2 regions of the Comamonas sp. C11 genome follow, and region 2 is predicted to be linked to the other one. Evidence: predicted binding sites of a transcription regulator. Region 2 holds the regulator's gene; the other holds the start of a gene.
What was found. The regulator LexA, encoded in region 2, represses DNA repair genes until DNA is damaged. The targets are predictions, from matches to a motif close to ACTGTATNNNNATACAGT.
Positions count from the first base shown of each region.

Region 1: the regulator LexA is predicted to act here: its motif matches at 5,972-5,989, upstream of NOX35_RS18800 (PA0069 family radical SAM protein).

Region 1 is NZ_CP101743.1:4,107,891-4,115,466, reverse strand. It holds gene NOX35_RS18835 (TRAP transporter large permease) at 1-823, opposite strand, end outside; gene NOX35_RS18830 (TRAP transporter small permease) at 834-1,340, opposite strand; gene NOX35_RS18825 (gluconokinase) at 1,361-1,897, opposite strand; gene NOX35_RS18820 (LacI family DNA-binding transcriptional regulator) at 2,081-3,154, shown strand; gene NOX35_RS18815 (GbsR/MarR family transcriptional regulator) at 3,165-3,749, opposite strand; gene NOX35_RS18810 (acyltransferase) at 4,000-5,172, shown strand; gene rnk (nucleoside diphosphate kinase regulator) at 5,234-5,641, opposite strand; gene NOX35_RS18800 (PA0069 family radical SAM protein) at 5,996-7,153, shown strand; gene NOX35_RS18795 (tripartite tricarboxylate transporter substrate binding protein) at 7,272-7,576, opposite strand, start outside.
Region 2 is NZ_CP101743.1:3,473,944-3,481,519, forward strand. It holds gene NOX35_RS15915 (asparaginase) at 1-735, opposite strand, end outside; gene lexA (transcriptional repressor LexA) at 818-1,489, shown strand; gene NOX35_RS15925 (hypothetical protein) at 1,659-2,081, shown strand; gene NOX35_RS15930 (hypothetical protein) at 2,501-2,746, shown strand; gene NOX35_RS15935 (universal stress protein) at 2,892-3,353, shown strand; gene NOX35_RS15940 (hypothetical protein) at 3,660-4,043, opposite strand; gene NOX35_RS15945 (hypothetical protein) at 4,757-5,065, shown strand; gene NOX35_RS15950 (DNA breaking-rejoining protein) at 5,161-5,565, shown strand; gene NOX35_RS15955 (FABP family protein) at 5,650-6,291, shown strand; gene NOX35_RS15960 (universal stress protein) at 6,876-7,328, shown strand; gene NOX35_RS15965 (amidohydrolase family protein) at 7,518-7,576, shown strand, end outside.

The sequences.
Region 1 (7,576 bases), 630 kb from region 2:
TTTTGGATGCGCCCAGGAAGACTTCGTAGAGCCTGCTCCAGCTCATCTCCCTGTAGACCACCATGGAGACAAACAGCGCGTAGACCGCGGCCACCACGGCGGCTTCGGTCGGCGTGAAAACGCCACCCTTGAGGCCGCCCAGGATGATGACCGGCATCATCATGGCCCAGAAGCTCTTGGCCAGTGCCTTGAGGCGCTGGCCCCAGCTCACGCGCTCACCCGAGGTCAGCTGGTATTTGCGCGCAATGAACCACCAGGCGGCAATCAGAAAGCTGCCCATGAACAGGCCGGGCACGACGCCTGAGAGAAACAGCTTGCTGATGGAGGTGTTGGTGGTGACGCCGTAGATCACGAACGGCATCGAAGGCGGAATGATGGGGGCGATGATGCCGCCCGAAGCCAGCAGGCCGGCGCTGTAGCTGTCGGGATACTTCTGGTCGCGCATCATCGGCAGCAGGATGGTGGCCAGCGCGGCAGTGTCGGCAATGGCCGATCCGCTCATCGAGGCCAGCAGCACGGCCGCACCGATGGCCACATAACCCAGGCCGCCCGGAATATGACCGACAAAGGCGCGGGCCAGATCGATGATGCGGCGCGACAGGCCGCCCGCATTCATCAGCTCACCCGCGAGGATGAAGAAGGGCACGGCCAGCAGCGGGAAGTTGTCGAACCCGGCTTGCAGATTCTGTGCGAGCAGCTGGGTGTCGAAAAAGTCCAGGTGCCACATCAGGGCGACGCCGGTGAGTATCAGTGCATGGGCAATCGGCATGCCGATCACCATGCCGCCGATCAGCACGGCGAGAAAAATCAGGGTAACGATCATGGTGCTCTCCTTACTCCACGCTGGTTTCAGAAGATTCGGCCGGGGTGCCGCGCAGCATGTCGCGCACCACGACCAGCAGCATGCCTATGGCCAGCACCAGCGTCGCCGCTGCGCCCAGAGCCAGGGGATAGCCCAGCACGGTGCTGTAGCTGCTCCAGCCGGCAACGACCTGCTCCCAGGAGCCCCATAGCAGCAGGGCCATGCAGGCGCCGATCAGCAGTTGCGAGACCCAGAACAGGACTTTGCGGGTGATCGGGCCGACCCGCGATGTCACCATGTCGAAGCCCAGGTGGGCGCCTTCGAAAGCCGCCACGATGGCGCCGATGGCCACCAGCCACACAAACAGCAGGCGCGAGATCTCCTCATAGGAGACGATGCTGGTGTGGAAAACGTAGCGCAGTACCACGTTGACGAAAACGGCAACCACCATGCCGGCCAGGGCCAGCACCATCAGGCCTTCGGCCAGGCGCTTGAGCCATGGCTTGCGGCCCTGTGCCTCTTTGCGATCTTCAGACATTGGCTGTCTCCTGCTGTCTTTTATGCGTGGGATTCGCGCCTTGCCCATTGCCGGGCCGCAAGCGCGATATCGTTGAGATTCATGGTGGCGCTGACGGTCAGGACATCAGGCTCCTGACGCGGGTCTTCCAGCGTCGTGAACTGATTGGCCACCAGGTCGGGCGAGAAGAAATGCCCGGGTCGGGTCTGGACCCGTTCCAGGGCCGTGGCGTAGTCGAGGTCGAGAAACACAAAACCCAGTTGCTGGGCACTGCGCAACTGGTCGCGGTACTTGCGCTTGAGCGCCGAGCAGGTCAGCACCAGGCCGTGTTCGGCATCTGCCTGTGCCAGTCGCTGCGCCAGGCGTTCCAGCCAGCCTTCGCGGTCGGCATCCGTCAGGGCAATGCCGGCCTGCATCTTGGCCACGCTCTGGGGGGAGTGGTAGCTGTCTCCTTCCACCAGGGTCCACCCCAGTTGTCGGGCGATGGCTTCTCCCGCGCTCGATTTGCCGCAGCCGGAAACTCCCATGACGACGAGTGCCGACATGGAGCCCTGAGGCTGGATCTTGCTTTGATTCATTTTTGGATAGCGCTATCCGGTATGGTTAAAAAATGAGCAGCCTGCTGCTTTCTGCGATTGGCTTCAGACCTTGGTCTGAAGGCAAGTCAGTGCTTCCATCAAGCTGCTTCCACAGACTTCATTTCAAGTCTGGATAGCGCTATCATACTCAAAAAACCTCAGTCATCTGATTAGGAGATTCCCTTGCCTCCCGAGACCCGTACCAAGAGTGAAACCCCGGCAGACAGCGCTTCTTCAAGGCGATCTCGTGCCAGCGGGCGAGTCACCCTCAGCGATGTGGCACAGGCTGCGGGCGTGAGTCCGATGACGGTCTCCCGAGCCTTGCGCGGAGAGCGCAGAGTGGCTGCTGCCCTGGTCGACAAAGTGCGTGAGGTTGCTGCCTCTCTGGGTTATGTGCCCGATCTGGCAGCGCGTGCACTGGCCTCGCAAAAAAGCACACAGGTGCTGGTACTGGTGCCCATGCTATCGAACACCTTGTTCGTGGAGGTCCTGGAGGCTGTGCACAAGGTGCTGTTTGCCCAGGGCTATCACATGCTGATCGGCGTGACCCACTACGACCCGGTGGAAGAAGAGCAGTTGCTGCGGGCCTATCTGCCCATGCGGCCTGCTGGCCTGTTGCTGACCGGGTTCGACCACAGCGAAGAGTCGAGGAAATTGTTGGCCGCCAATCCCGTGCCTCGCGTGCATCTCATGGAGTTGCGCGAGCCCGGCACGGGCCCCGATTGCTACAGCGTGGGTTTCTCTCAGATTGCAGCTGGCGCTGAAATGACCCGCCATCTGCTGGACAAGGGATACAGACGTATCGCATTTTGCGGAGCCCAGCTCGACGCGCGTGTCATGCAGCGTCTGGAAGGTTATCGGCAGGTGCTCAAACAGGCCGGCCTGTATGACCAGAGCCTGGAGATTCTCAATCCCGAGCGCTCATCGCTGGCGCTGGGTGCAAGGCAGTTTGAGACACTTCTCAAGGCGCAGACTACGGTGGATGCCATCTTTTTCTGCAATGACGACATTGCACAAGGCGCATTGCTGGAGGCCAATCGCATGGGGGTCAAGGTGCCGCAGCAGGTGGCGATCGCCGGGTTCAACGACCTGCCTGGCAGTGATCAGATGGTGCCGCCTCTGACCACCATCCATACCCCCAGGGATGAAGTGGGCAGAAAAGCTGCCAGCATGTTGCTGCAATTGCTGGCCGGGGACACCGTCAGAGAGGCCAGTGTGGATCTGGGCTTCAGGCTGGTGCCCAGGGCCAGCACCTGAGTTGTCGGCGTCAGGCTTCCGTGCCTGACTTGCCTCGCCCGGTAATCTTGTCCTTCAGGTCCAGCAGTCGCGTCACGGCCGAGCCCATACCCATGAGCTGCATGGCGGTCTCTGGCGACAGACGCTGTACATCGTCAAACCAGCTCATCAGCTTGTCGATGAGCTCGTGCATATCGCGCATGCGCTGTTGGGCATAGCGTTCTTCGTCGGTGCTGGCTTCTTCCATCATGGCAGCACGCAGCATGGATTGCGTGGGTTCGATCTCGCGGCGGCGGCGCTCTTCGGCCAGTCGCTTGAAGATTTCCCAGACATCCTCGGGTGCCTGGAAGTATTCGCGCCGGTCGCCGGGCTGGTGACGCAGCTGAACCAGCCGCCAGGCCTGCAGCTCCTTGAGCCCCATGCTCACATTGGAGCGCGAGAATTCCAGCGTGTCGGCAATCTGGTCTGCGTTCAGCGGCTCGGGCGAAATGAACAGCAGGGCATAGATTTGCCCGACGGTGCGATTGATGCCCCAGCGGCTGCCCATCTCGCCGAAATGCGAAACAAATTGTCGGCTCAGCTCCGACAGTGGTTTGGCTTGCGTCATGGCCTCCATTGTGCCTTTGCCCGGGGTTTCCAGTGGGGCAGGGAAATCAAGCCGGAGTGCAATCGCTCTGTTTTTTTCATGCTTGGCGCAAGAAGCCTGCGCAGATATGTTTCGTAAAACTTGCAACGCTGTCAGCAAATTGTTGGGAATCGGCGCAAAATTGCCATCCTGTTTTAAGTCGGCTTTTTTACGTTGCCTGTTGCCGGGCAAACTCACCCTGCCGCCGGTCAGTCCATGGGCTGCAGGCGGCCGTGATCTGATGGTTCAAAGTTCTATTTCCTCTCATTCCCGCAGTGCCCTGATCGACTGCACCAAGGGTCTGGCTTGTGCAGCCATCGTCTGGCATCACCTGGCCTTTTACGGTCCCATGTCCGATGTGGCTCACCCCGTCATGCCCGACCTGCTTGACTGGCTCTATGAGTACGCCCGCATGGCTGTACAGATCTTTCTGGTGATCGGCGGTTTTCTGGCTGCAGCCAGCCTGGCTCCCATGGGGCTGGCGCGGTTTGATTCACCCTGGTCCAAGATCGGCAAGCGCTTTGTGCGCCTGGTCGTGCCTTATGCCGTGGCGCTGGTGGTGACGATTGTGGTGTCTGCGGCGATTCGTCCCTGGTTCGACCACGAGTCCGTGTCTGCCGACCCCGATCTATGGCAGCTCATGGCCCATGCTTTGCTGCTGCAGGGCATTGTGGGCGAGGAGTCACTGTCGGCTGGCGTCTGGTATGTGTCCATAGACTTTCAGTTGTTCGCAGCGACCGTGCTGCTGCTGGCCGGCGTGCGCTGGCTGCAGCAATGGGCGCTGAGGCGCTGGGGCGATACGGCCATGAAGCGCTGGTGGCCCTGGGCCGTGACTGGCATGCAGGGGCTGGTGGTTGTGGGGACGGCAGCTTCGTTGCTGAGCTTCAATCTCGATGCAGACCTTGATGTCTGGGCGATTTATTTCATGGGCGCCTATGGCGTCGGCATGATGGCCTTCTGGGCAGTGGCGGCAGACAAGCGCCTGACGGCCTGGAGCTGGGGCCTGCTGATTGCTGCTCTGATCATCGGCGCGCTGGTCCATGAGTGGCGCGACCGCATTTTTCTCGCCGGCGTGACCGCGATGCTGCTGATCGTTTGCATGCGTACCGAGGTCATTGCCCGCTGGCAGGGTTTTGCGCCGCTGCGTCGCCTGGGAGAGATTTCCTACTCGGTATTCCTGATTCACTTTTCCATCTGCCTGCTGGTCAACGCAGTGGTCAACCATTTCTGGCACGGTTCGGTCACAGCCGCCGTGCTGGGCATTCCGCTGGCCTTTGTGCTTTCACTGACAGCCGGCTACGCGCTGTACCAACTGGTGGAGCGTCATGTTTCGTCATGGAGTCAGGCCCTGCGCTGGCAGGCAGGCCTGATCGGCGCGGGTCTGCTGACCACCATGCTGGCCGGCTTGCGCTGAGTCTGATCCAGGCAACAAAAAAGCAGCTCCGGTGAGCTGCTTTTTTGCTGGGTGAGCCGGTTCAGCGATGGAGCTCGCCCGCGCTTTCGGGCTGGAACTCGATCGCATCCACGCGCACGGTTACCTGGCCGGTAGGGCTGGGCATCTTGAACTCATCGCCCACTGAAAGGCCCAGCAGGGCGATGCCTACCGGCGCAAAGATGGAAACCTTGTCGGCGCTGCCATCCATATCCTTGGGGTAGACCAGTGTCAGTGTATTGGTCTTGGCGATCTCGAGAATGGTGAAGCGCACGGTGGAGTTCATCGTCACCACGTTGGCGGGTATTTCTGCGGGGTCGAGTACATCCGCACGGTCCAGCTCCGCCTCCAGTGCATCACGGCCGGGGAACTGGCTATTGTTCCTTTCCAGCAGCGATTCAATGCGATCCAGGTCCAAGGAGGACAGAGTGATATTGGGCTTGCGCTCCATGTAGTAACTCCCTTGCGAGATGGTGTGGTTGGCGCTTTGGCGTTGCGCAAACGGACAAAAGCCCGGGCAACGGTGTTGTCCGGGCCAAGGCATTCAGTGAAAGGCACCAACTTGGTGCATTGAAGGGATTGTCTGCGCTGAATCGCAAACTGCCAAGCCATCTCGCACTCACTGAGTGCGGATTGACTTTGAACTTGCTCTAGTTAATGGAGCGTGTTATGCCTATAAAACAATGGGCACAGTCATTTTTTATCTAGATCTGACTCAATCAACTCTCGCCGTATTGACCGGAATGCAGCCATGGTCAGTGCCTAATTCTTGCAACGAATAACTGTATTTATGTACAGTTGTCTTATGCAAAAACTTTCCTCATCCTCTGGACTGGAGTCCATTCGGACCGATGTGCCGGTGCAGCTCATCAAGGGTCGAGGGGCTGCCAGCCAGATCACGCACCGGTTTGCACGGGAGCAGCGCCAGGGCTTCGATGACGGCTGGGGAAAGTCCGAGCAGGATGAAGGAAGCGAAGAGGATGAGGAGGTCAAGACCTGGTGCACCCAACTGGAGTGGGAGCGGGCTAAATCAGCCCTGAGCCGGCACGAATCGCCCGATCTGCCTTTTCATCTGGGGTTAAATCCATACAGAGGGTGCGAGCATGGCTGCATTTATTGCTATGCCCGGCCCACGCATGGCTATCTGGGCTATTCGCCGGGGCTGGATTTCGAAACCCGGCTGATTGCCAAGCGGAACCTGCCCGAGGTGCTGCGCGCCGAGTTATCCCGGTCCAGTCATGTGGCAGCCCCCATCATGCTCGGCTCGGTCACTGACTGCTACCAGCCTGTGGAGCGCGAAGTCGGGTTGACGCGCCGCGTGATAGAGGTTCTGGCGCAGGCCAGGCATCCGTTTTCCATCGTCACCAAGGGCAGTGGTATTGAACGAGACCTTGATTTGCTGGTGCCGTTGGCACAGCAGCATCTGGTGGCCGTCTATGTGACGCTGACCACCTTGCAGCCCGAGCTGGCCCGGCAGCTGGAACCACGCGCCGCCGCGCCGCATCGGCGGCTGCGCATGATTCGGACCCTGAGCGAGGCAGGCATACCCGTCGGCGTCAGCCTGGCACCGCAGATTCCGTTCCTGAACGACGATATGGAGCAGGTGCTGGCCGCAGCCGGCGAGGCCGGTGCAAGACAGGCTTTTTATGCCGTACTGCGTCTGCCGTGGGAAGTGGCTCCGCTGTTCAATGAATGGCTGACGCTGCATTATCCCGAGCGCGCCCAACGCGTGATGGAGCGGGTGCGGGATCTGCATGGGATCAGCGAAGCGGGCAGAGCCGACGGCAAGGTCTACGACAGCCGCTTTGGCCAGCGCATGAAGGGAACGGGCGCCTGGGCCGATATGCTGGCGCAACGCTTTGCACTGGCCTGCCGCAAGCTTGGGCTGAACCGTGAGCGCGTGCATCTGGACTGCGATCAGTACCATCATTCCTTGCTGTCACCGCAGCAAAGTCTTTTCTGATGTCTCGTCTCGTTCTGTTGCGCGCCGACTCGGAGTGGGTCGATGCAGCGAACTGTGGCTGTCCAGTTGCAAAAAGCCGGAATCTGGCGTGACCCAGGCCTTTTGGCCCCTGAACGGTTTACCGAGGTTGGTAATCAATTGACTTGAGCAAGGCCTGCTGGCGCTGATAGGCCTTCTGCAGTTCGCTCATCAGTGCCTCCGGGGTCGCGTCGGTGCCCGACTCCATGCCCATGTCCCTGAGCCTGGCCTCGATCTGGGGCTGCTTGAAATACTGCAGCGCAATCTCTCTGACCCTGGCCTGCACATCGGCAGGGATATCGGGGCGCGACCAGACTCCGAACCAGCTCACCTCGGCCAGTTGTGGGTAGCCCAGTTCCTTGAAGGTGGGCACATCGGGCAGTTGCGCCATGCGCGTGGGGTAGT
Region 2 (7,576 bases):
CCAGGCCTGCATCACCGCCAGCGCCACGGCGCTGCTGCAGCCCGCATGGCTATGAAGCAGCTCCACCAGGGGCCAGTGATCTGCGGGCGGTAAAGCGATTGCAATGGAGCTGGCCGCAACGACCCGGGGCAGGCCGCCCGTTGCCCAGCGCAGCCGCCCCTCCTCCACCCAGCCCTGCGGGCCGGCGCCACTGCCATCAAAGGCATCCACACGGTAGGGATGCACCTTGCGCACCTGGCGTGCACTGAACACCCGACCCGCCACCACGGCAAGCACACCGCGGCCAGCAGCCTGCGTGTCGGCCGCACAGGCCACGGCATCGCGCAGATTGCCAGGGCCGTCGGCCGAAATCGCTGTCGCCGGGCGCATGGCGCAGGTCAGCACCACGGGCTTTGCCGGGTGCAGAACACATTGCAGAAACCAGGCGGTTTCCTCCAGGGTGTCGGTGCCGTGGGTGATGACAATACCGCTCACATCATCACGCGCGAGCAGCTCGGCACATCGCAGCGCGAGTGCATGCCAGGTCGCGTGATCCATATCCTTGCTGTCCAGCTGCGCCAGCTGCTCCGCCTGCAGCGACGCCGCAGCAACGCCTTCCAGGTCCGGCACGGCCTGCAGCAGCTGAGCCACGCCCAGCTGGGCCGCACGGTAGCCCACACTGGTGCCAGCCTGCTCGGCAACTCCGGCAATCGTGCCACCGGTGCCCAGGATGACGATATTTTTGTCACGTTCCACTTGCAGTCCTCTTCAAACTGATTAAAAATACAGGTACTGGATGAACACACAGTATTCATCATCGATCGATCAAGGAATGCCCATGGACCACCCCAAGCTCACTCCCCGCCAGCAGCAGATTCTGGACCTCATCCAGTCCACCATCGCTCGCACGGGTGCGCCCCCTACCCGGGCCGAGATTGCCAGCACCTTTGGCTTTAAGTCGGCCAATGCTGCAGAAGAGCATTTGCAGGCACTGGCACGCAAGGGCGTCATAGATCTGGTCAGCGGCACATCGCGCGGCATCCGCCTGCGCGCCGATACCGTGCGCACCATCAATGCGGCACGCGGCGCCAGCTTTGCGCTGCCGCTCACGGCCCTGGCCCCGCTGGTGCTTCCCCTGGTCGGCCGCGTCGCTGCCGGCTCGCCTATTCTGGCCCAGGAACATATCGATCAGAGCTATTCGGTCGAGCCCAGCCTGTTTGCCGCCAAGCCCGATTACCTGCTCAAGGTCCGCGGCATGTCCATGCGTGACGCGGGCATCATGGACGGCGACCTGCTCGCGGTACAGGCTACGCATGAAGCGCGCAACGGCCAGATTGTGGTGGCCCGCCTCGGTGACGACGTGACCGTCAAGCGCTTCAAGCGCACGCCTCAGGGCATCGAGCTGCTACCCGAGAACCCAGACTACAAGATCATTCACGTCGATCCTGAAGAGCCGTTCGCCATCGAAGGCCTGGCCGTAGGCCTTATCCGCAACAGCATGTTCATGTAACGGGCAGACGGCGTCCCTCCGTCTATGCAGCGGAGGCACCGAGCCTCCTTCCCTCTCAAGCCCAGGTGGTAGGCGCGAAGCCGTTGAGCTTCGCCCTGGGCGGAGCTTTGCCGAAAGAACGCAAACCTGCCCTTATCCATGCCGCGAGGTCATCAAAAGGAGTTGCCAAATGGGATTCGCCACATCACTGCAGGCTTTGACACGCCTGACCATGAAAAGCCTGCCTGCCACGCTGTCGCCCAATCCGAACTTCAGCTCCGATGACGCAAGCGAAGCCGCTGCAGAGCCCGTATCCTTCACTGCCAATCGTCCAATGGCGAAGCAGATCGGCATCCCTGTCATGCGCGCCAACCGCGGCCGCAGTCGCCTCGGCAGCAATACACTTCGCCCGCAGGCCTTTGCTGCGACCCCAGAGCTTCAATCGCCAATAATCGACCAGTCGACACAAGCTGCTTCTCCACGACTTCTCAAAATCGTGCAGCGAGAACCGCGCAGGCAACCCGAATGTCTGCTGATCTGCGGACGCATGGCCGATGTCTGCGCCGCGCTGGAGCGTATGGCACTCCATGAGCAAACGGCCCCGCAAGTCTGAAAGCACAATGAGGTTTGCCTGCCTGCACTTATGCAGCCCCGAACCCGACCCGAAATAGGCCTGCAGGCAATGCAACAGGGCTTCCATATGCATCCAACAAGAAGCCATCGCAACGCTCTTGGCCCATCGGCCGGCAGATATGGCGCCAGACAACGCTGCCAACAGTGCATAGGCGAAAAACTCGATGTCGCCAAAACAGGCCCTCAGTATTGGCGCCGAACGATCTGGATCGCCATGTAAATTATTTGCTGATGCTCTGCCTGCCCCTGCCCGCCGGAGCGCATTTTGCACAAGCCTCGCAGCCTTCTAAACTCCTTGTCAGGCACGAATATCCGTCAGAACAGATACCCGGATCAGGGTATTGCGGCACCTCTTCGACAGTGGAAACATTCATATACACATGTCAACGAGGGCGTCTTATGAGTGCCTACCGCAAGCTCTTGCAGCACATACAGGCCAAAGACGCCAATGGAGACCTGCGCCTGATTCTGGTCTATCAGAGTTTTGATGAGATCGACATGCCGCATGGCGTCTCCATACGCCCGTCTGCCATTTACTTTGAAACTGCCGATCACCAGGAGGTCAACTGGCTCAATCCACAGCAGTTCGAGATAGAGGCCACTGGCGAAATCCTCAATCGCGTTCCTCCTTCGCCCGAGGAATGAGACGATTCGACGAGACCGCCCCTCGTTACAGAGTCTTACATCCTGTCTGCAACTCTGCTGCATTCAAAAAATTAGGCATTGCGCGGCTCCAGGTATTGGAATAAATTGATTTCCAGGCACATCTTCCGGCATCAGGAGGTTGAACATGTTCAAGCACCTGCTCATTCCCACCGATGGCACCAAACTGTCAGAGGCTGCCGTGCGTGCTGGCGTTCTGCTTGCGCGTGAACAAGGCGCCAAGGTGACCGGCCTGTATGTCATGCCCGATTACCGCGCCATCATCTACGGCGCAGACGCACTGCTGACTTACAACAGCGCAGAGTTCGAGCGCAGTGCCAACAGCGATGCAGATGCGGCTTTGCAGTTCGTTGACCAGATTGCCAGACCTGAAGGCGTACCCTGCAACTTTGTGCGAGTCACCCACGCCTCTGTTTACCAAGCCATTGTTCAGCAGGCGCAGGAATTGCAATGCGACCTGATTTGCATGGCTTCACACGGTCGCAAAGGTATCGGCGGAATTTTGCTGGGCAGCGAAACCCAGCGCGTTCTGACCCACAGCCATGTCCCGGTGCTGGTACACCGGCCTGCCTCAACCGGCAAACATTAAGGAGCCAGAAATATCGAATGGCAGTCCTGCCTGTCGCACGCTCGCCTCGATACAAGGCGGGCACAAGCGACTTGCAAGTCATGGCTGCAAAATGCAGGCCCGCAAGTCAGAAGTTGCTGGCCGCACCCGATGGGGCAACCTGTCAACCGTTCAAACGCGTCAGCAACAGTGCAAGAGCGATAAACGGCGATTGAGGCCAAAGTAACGCCTCTGCCAACTATTCAAATGCATTGACTGTGTGAGCTGCAGAACCGGATCGAGAGGACCCCGAAACTTGCCCGCCTTGCGCGGGCATTTTTTTGGCTGCTAGGCACATCGCTCCGATACTTCTCCCAATCGCTCACGATGCCCAGGCAAGGTGAACAGAATCTGGAGATTCTGCGAGTCCATTTGCTGCACCACGATGGAGCCGTCTTCGTGCAGATAGATCCGCACAGTGTGTTCATCATCCAGATCCCAGTGCGCAACGCTCGTATTCACCCCCCGCCAGCCATGCTCCTCGCACAGCCGACGCCGGCGCAAGGCCTTCAAAAATTCCTGCGAAGCACCAAGCTCTGCATTGGTTTGCACCCAGCTGTCGATCACCAGCTCATAAGCCATCTGCTGCGTATGGCAAGGCTTGGCCAGCTTCATATGCCTGATCCAGGCATCTAGACGGGAGGCAAAAGTGTATTGCAGGTGGTGGGACATGGGCTTTTTTTGAATTCAGTAGTGCATCGGGCCAGATCGCCGCTTGCACATCAAAATCAGAATTTTCCTACGCCCAATTTACCGAAAAGTGCAGCAGAAACAAAATCTACATCACCAAAAGGTTCAGGGTTTAACACTGCTTGATGACTGACCTGAGAGACAACTGGCAACGCGAGACTGGCCAGAGCCACGGTGAACCCTGAGCCTGCACGATGACATATCTCAGGATTGGATAAGCTGGCTCCTGGACGCTTGCCAACTGCTCAGCCACCGCATTGCCAAGTATTTCGGGAGTACCTACCGGTGACTTGCTTGTTGGAATTCAGGCAAGGCGTTTCAGCCCTGCTTTCGATGACTCAGGCCTAGAGCATCGCCATCCGGAAATTCAATGCGCCTCTCTAAAAATTGTCATCATCAGGCAATTTTTACCCTCAAGCCCATACCGGCTCAGGATAGATTTCATTAAAAAAATCTATCTTTTCACTCAGTTACTTAGCACGGCCACTTCATCAAGAAAAGATGACAGCGGCACCGGCAAAGCACCTCCTCGGCGCTTCAAAGAAGCTCACACATCAGATCTGGTCTATCCATTGGCGCGATCTGTAAGTGCCTACATACTTCCTTACATCCTCTTGATACAACATCAGTCAAATGCAATGAAATGTCAGCTCGCAGGTCCTGCGGCAAGTCGTTGAGCAACAGGGAGTTTCGTCATGAGAAAAGTTAATCCTGCCGCCAAGAACGCGAACCGCGCTTTTGTCCGTCTGCACACGTATGTGACCAAGCAATTCGACTGGGATCTCTTCACCAAGGACTACCGGGTAGTCCTGCACACAGACGAGGATGGAGGCGTCACGCTCTACATCGTCAAGGTCTTCGACAAGGATGGACAGCCTGCCGCACTGGGACCAAAGATCCCTAACCAGATTACGTTCTCTTACCGCCAAGCTCCCATCATGTCGGTATGGACAGAGTTCTTCAACGACGGCAAATTCAGTTGGCGCAATGTCTCCTGCCGCTAGGGCGCGGCGGTGGTGGATGGAGGCCCGGCTGTCGGCATAGACACCCGTCGCTGCGCCAGGAGCGCCATCCTGCCCAACACATTCAGGAGAGTTGCATGACCCGCTTCCAACCGATGCTTGCAACTGCTGCCCTGCTCAGTCTCATGACGCTACATCTCAGCAGCAGCTCCATGGCACAGGCCGCCTTTACAACCCCGGGCGGATACACCAACTCCTACAGCGGCCAGATCACGGGCAACGGTATCGTGCAATACGGGCTCGAAACTCGGCCCTTCCAGCGCATGACCGTCACGCTCAACACCAACAACCCATCCAGCCAGATGAACGTCTTCAAGGACGGCTCTGCCCAGCCTCTATGCCAAGGCTCGGCCAACAACAACATCTGCACCTTCCGCATCGAGCGTGGTGCCAGCTACCGTGTGCTGATCTTCCTCACGCGTGAAGCAGCCCTGCGCGGCGAAAGCGCACGCTTCACGCTCACCACCGAAGAAAGCACCTGACGGCCTGACGGCCGTCAAGAGCACCTCAGTCCGTAGCTTGTAAACTGGTTTCAACAGATTCAAAGTGAAAGCCCGTGACACGATATGGAAAACTTTCCCAAAGACATCTACACCGAGCCCACGCCCGATGTGAATACCCTGGCCAACCTCGGTCCCCTCACCGGCATGGCCGGCATCTGGACCGGCAAGCGCGGCCTGGACATCAACCCCAAGGCTGACGGCCCCGAGAAGCAGGCCTTTATCGAGCATATGGAATGCCAGCCCATCGATGCGCAAACCAACGGGCCGCAGCTCTTCTATGGCCTGCGCTACCACACGCGCATCGTCAAGCCCGACGACGTGGAAACCTTTCACGACCAGGTCGGTTACTGGCTGTGGGAGCCTGCCACCGGCAACATCATCCAGACCCTGACCATCCCGCGCGGGCAGACCGCCATGGCCACGGGCAAGACCACGGCCGACGCTACCAGCTTCACCCTCAGGGCCGAGCGCGGCTCCACCGTCAACGGCATCTCCAGCAACCCCTTTCTGGAGCACGCATTCAGAACCGACGCCTATACCATCACCGTCACCAAGCACTCGGACGGCACATGGTCGTATGAGCAAGAAACCACGCTGACCATCCCCGGCCGCAGCGAGCCCTTTGCCCATACCGACCGCAACACCTTGCACAAGATTGGCGAGCCCACTCCCAACCCCACGGCAAGGGCTGCAGTTGAAATCTGATTAGCGCCATCCAAGGACTCCATGCCCCGGCCGAATTCGCTGGCTCCACAGGTTGCACGCTCCTTGACTACCGCATGGCCCGCAATGGCCTTACGCTGCTGGTCATGGCCCTTATGTGCAAGTAGGCGCTTGCCTTCAAACTGGCCTGTATGGATGCCCTCAATCTGGTCGCGAAGGCTGCGGCGCACTGCGTTCAAGACCTTGATACAGGGCAATGCCCACAGATGAGCGCATAGCAGCCATTTGCCGAACCTGAATTGCGGTCGCCCACCCTGCGCCATGTACAGCCGATCGTGACCGAGCTCAGGCAGGCCTCCTTCGACAGCCTGCCGACCGGCAACAGCCGCAGGGAATGCTGCGCATGACCTTCGGTTAGTCTGCTTTTGATAGCTTCTAACGCTTTATGGATAAGGGCTTTAGGCGGCTTTTATCTGCTACTTCATGAATTTGATTTCCATCAAGAAACCGTCTGAATACTCATTTCAAGGTGTTGCATTAGCAGCCCTGGAGTGTGAGTATGAGTTCAGTGATCGATCGAATTGATTTGGCAACAAGACGCGCACCTATGCGCAAGGAGGCTGGATATGTTCAAGCACATTTTGATTCCTACGGACGGCTCTAAGCTCTCTGAGGCCGCGCTGCGCGCGGGCATACAACTGGCCAAGGAACAAGGCGCACAGGTGACGGCGCTGTATGTGATGCCGGATTACGCAGCCATGATTTACGGAGCCGAGGCGCTGATCGCCTACAACTCTGCAGAGTTCGACAAGAGCGCCCAGAAGGAAGCAGATCAGGTGTTGCAAGCTGCCCTGGACATTGCCAAGACCGAGGGCGTGGCCTGCCAGACGGTGCGGGTAACGAATATCTCCATCAATCAGGCCATCATCAAGCAGGCGCAGGAGGGTAACTGCGATCTGATCTGCATGGCATCACACGGCCGCAAGGGCATTGCCGGCATTTTGCTGGGCAGCGAGACCCAGCGCGTACTGGTCAACAGCAGCATTCCGGTTCTGGTGCATCGCCCGGTTCAAGCCTGATTGACTGCAGCGCAGCCACTTCCCGGCCGCTCTCATAATACAAACAGCGCCCCATCGCCCTCGTGCGGCGGGGCGCTTTTTCATGGCCGATCGTCGTGTAGCATCGGTGCATCAAATTGTGAGCCTTTGGTTCCATTTGTCACGCCGGCAGCGGCGTCTCTTGTTCATTTTGAAAAAAGGGAAAAGCAGATGAGTCACGCAATCGCAACCGATGCCGGCCTGACGTGGCAGACCGGCCCGATTCGCCC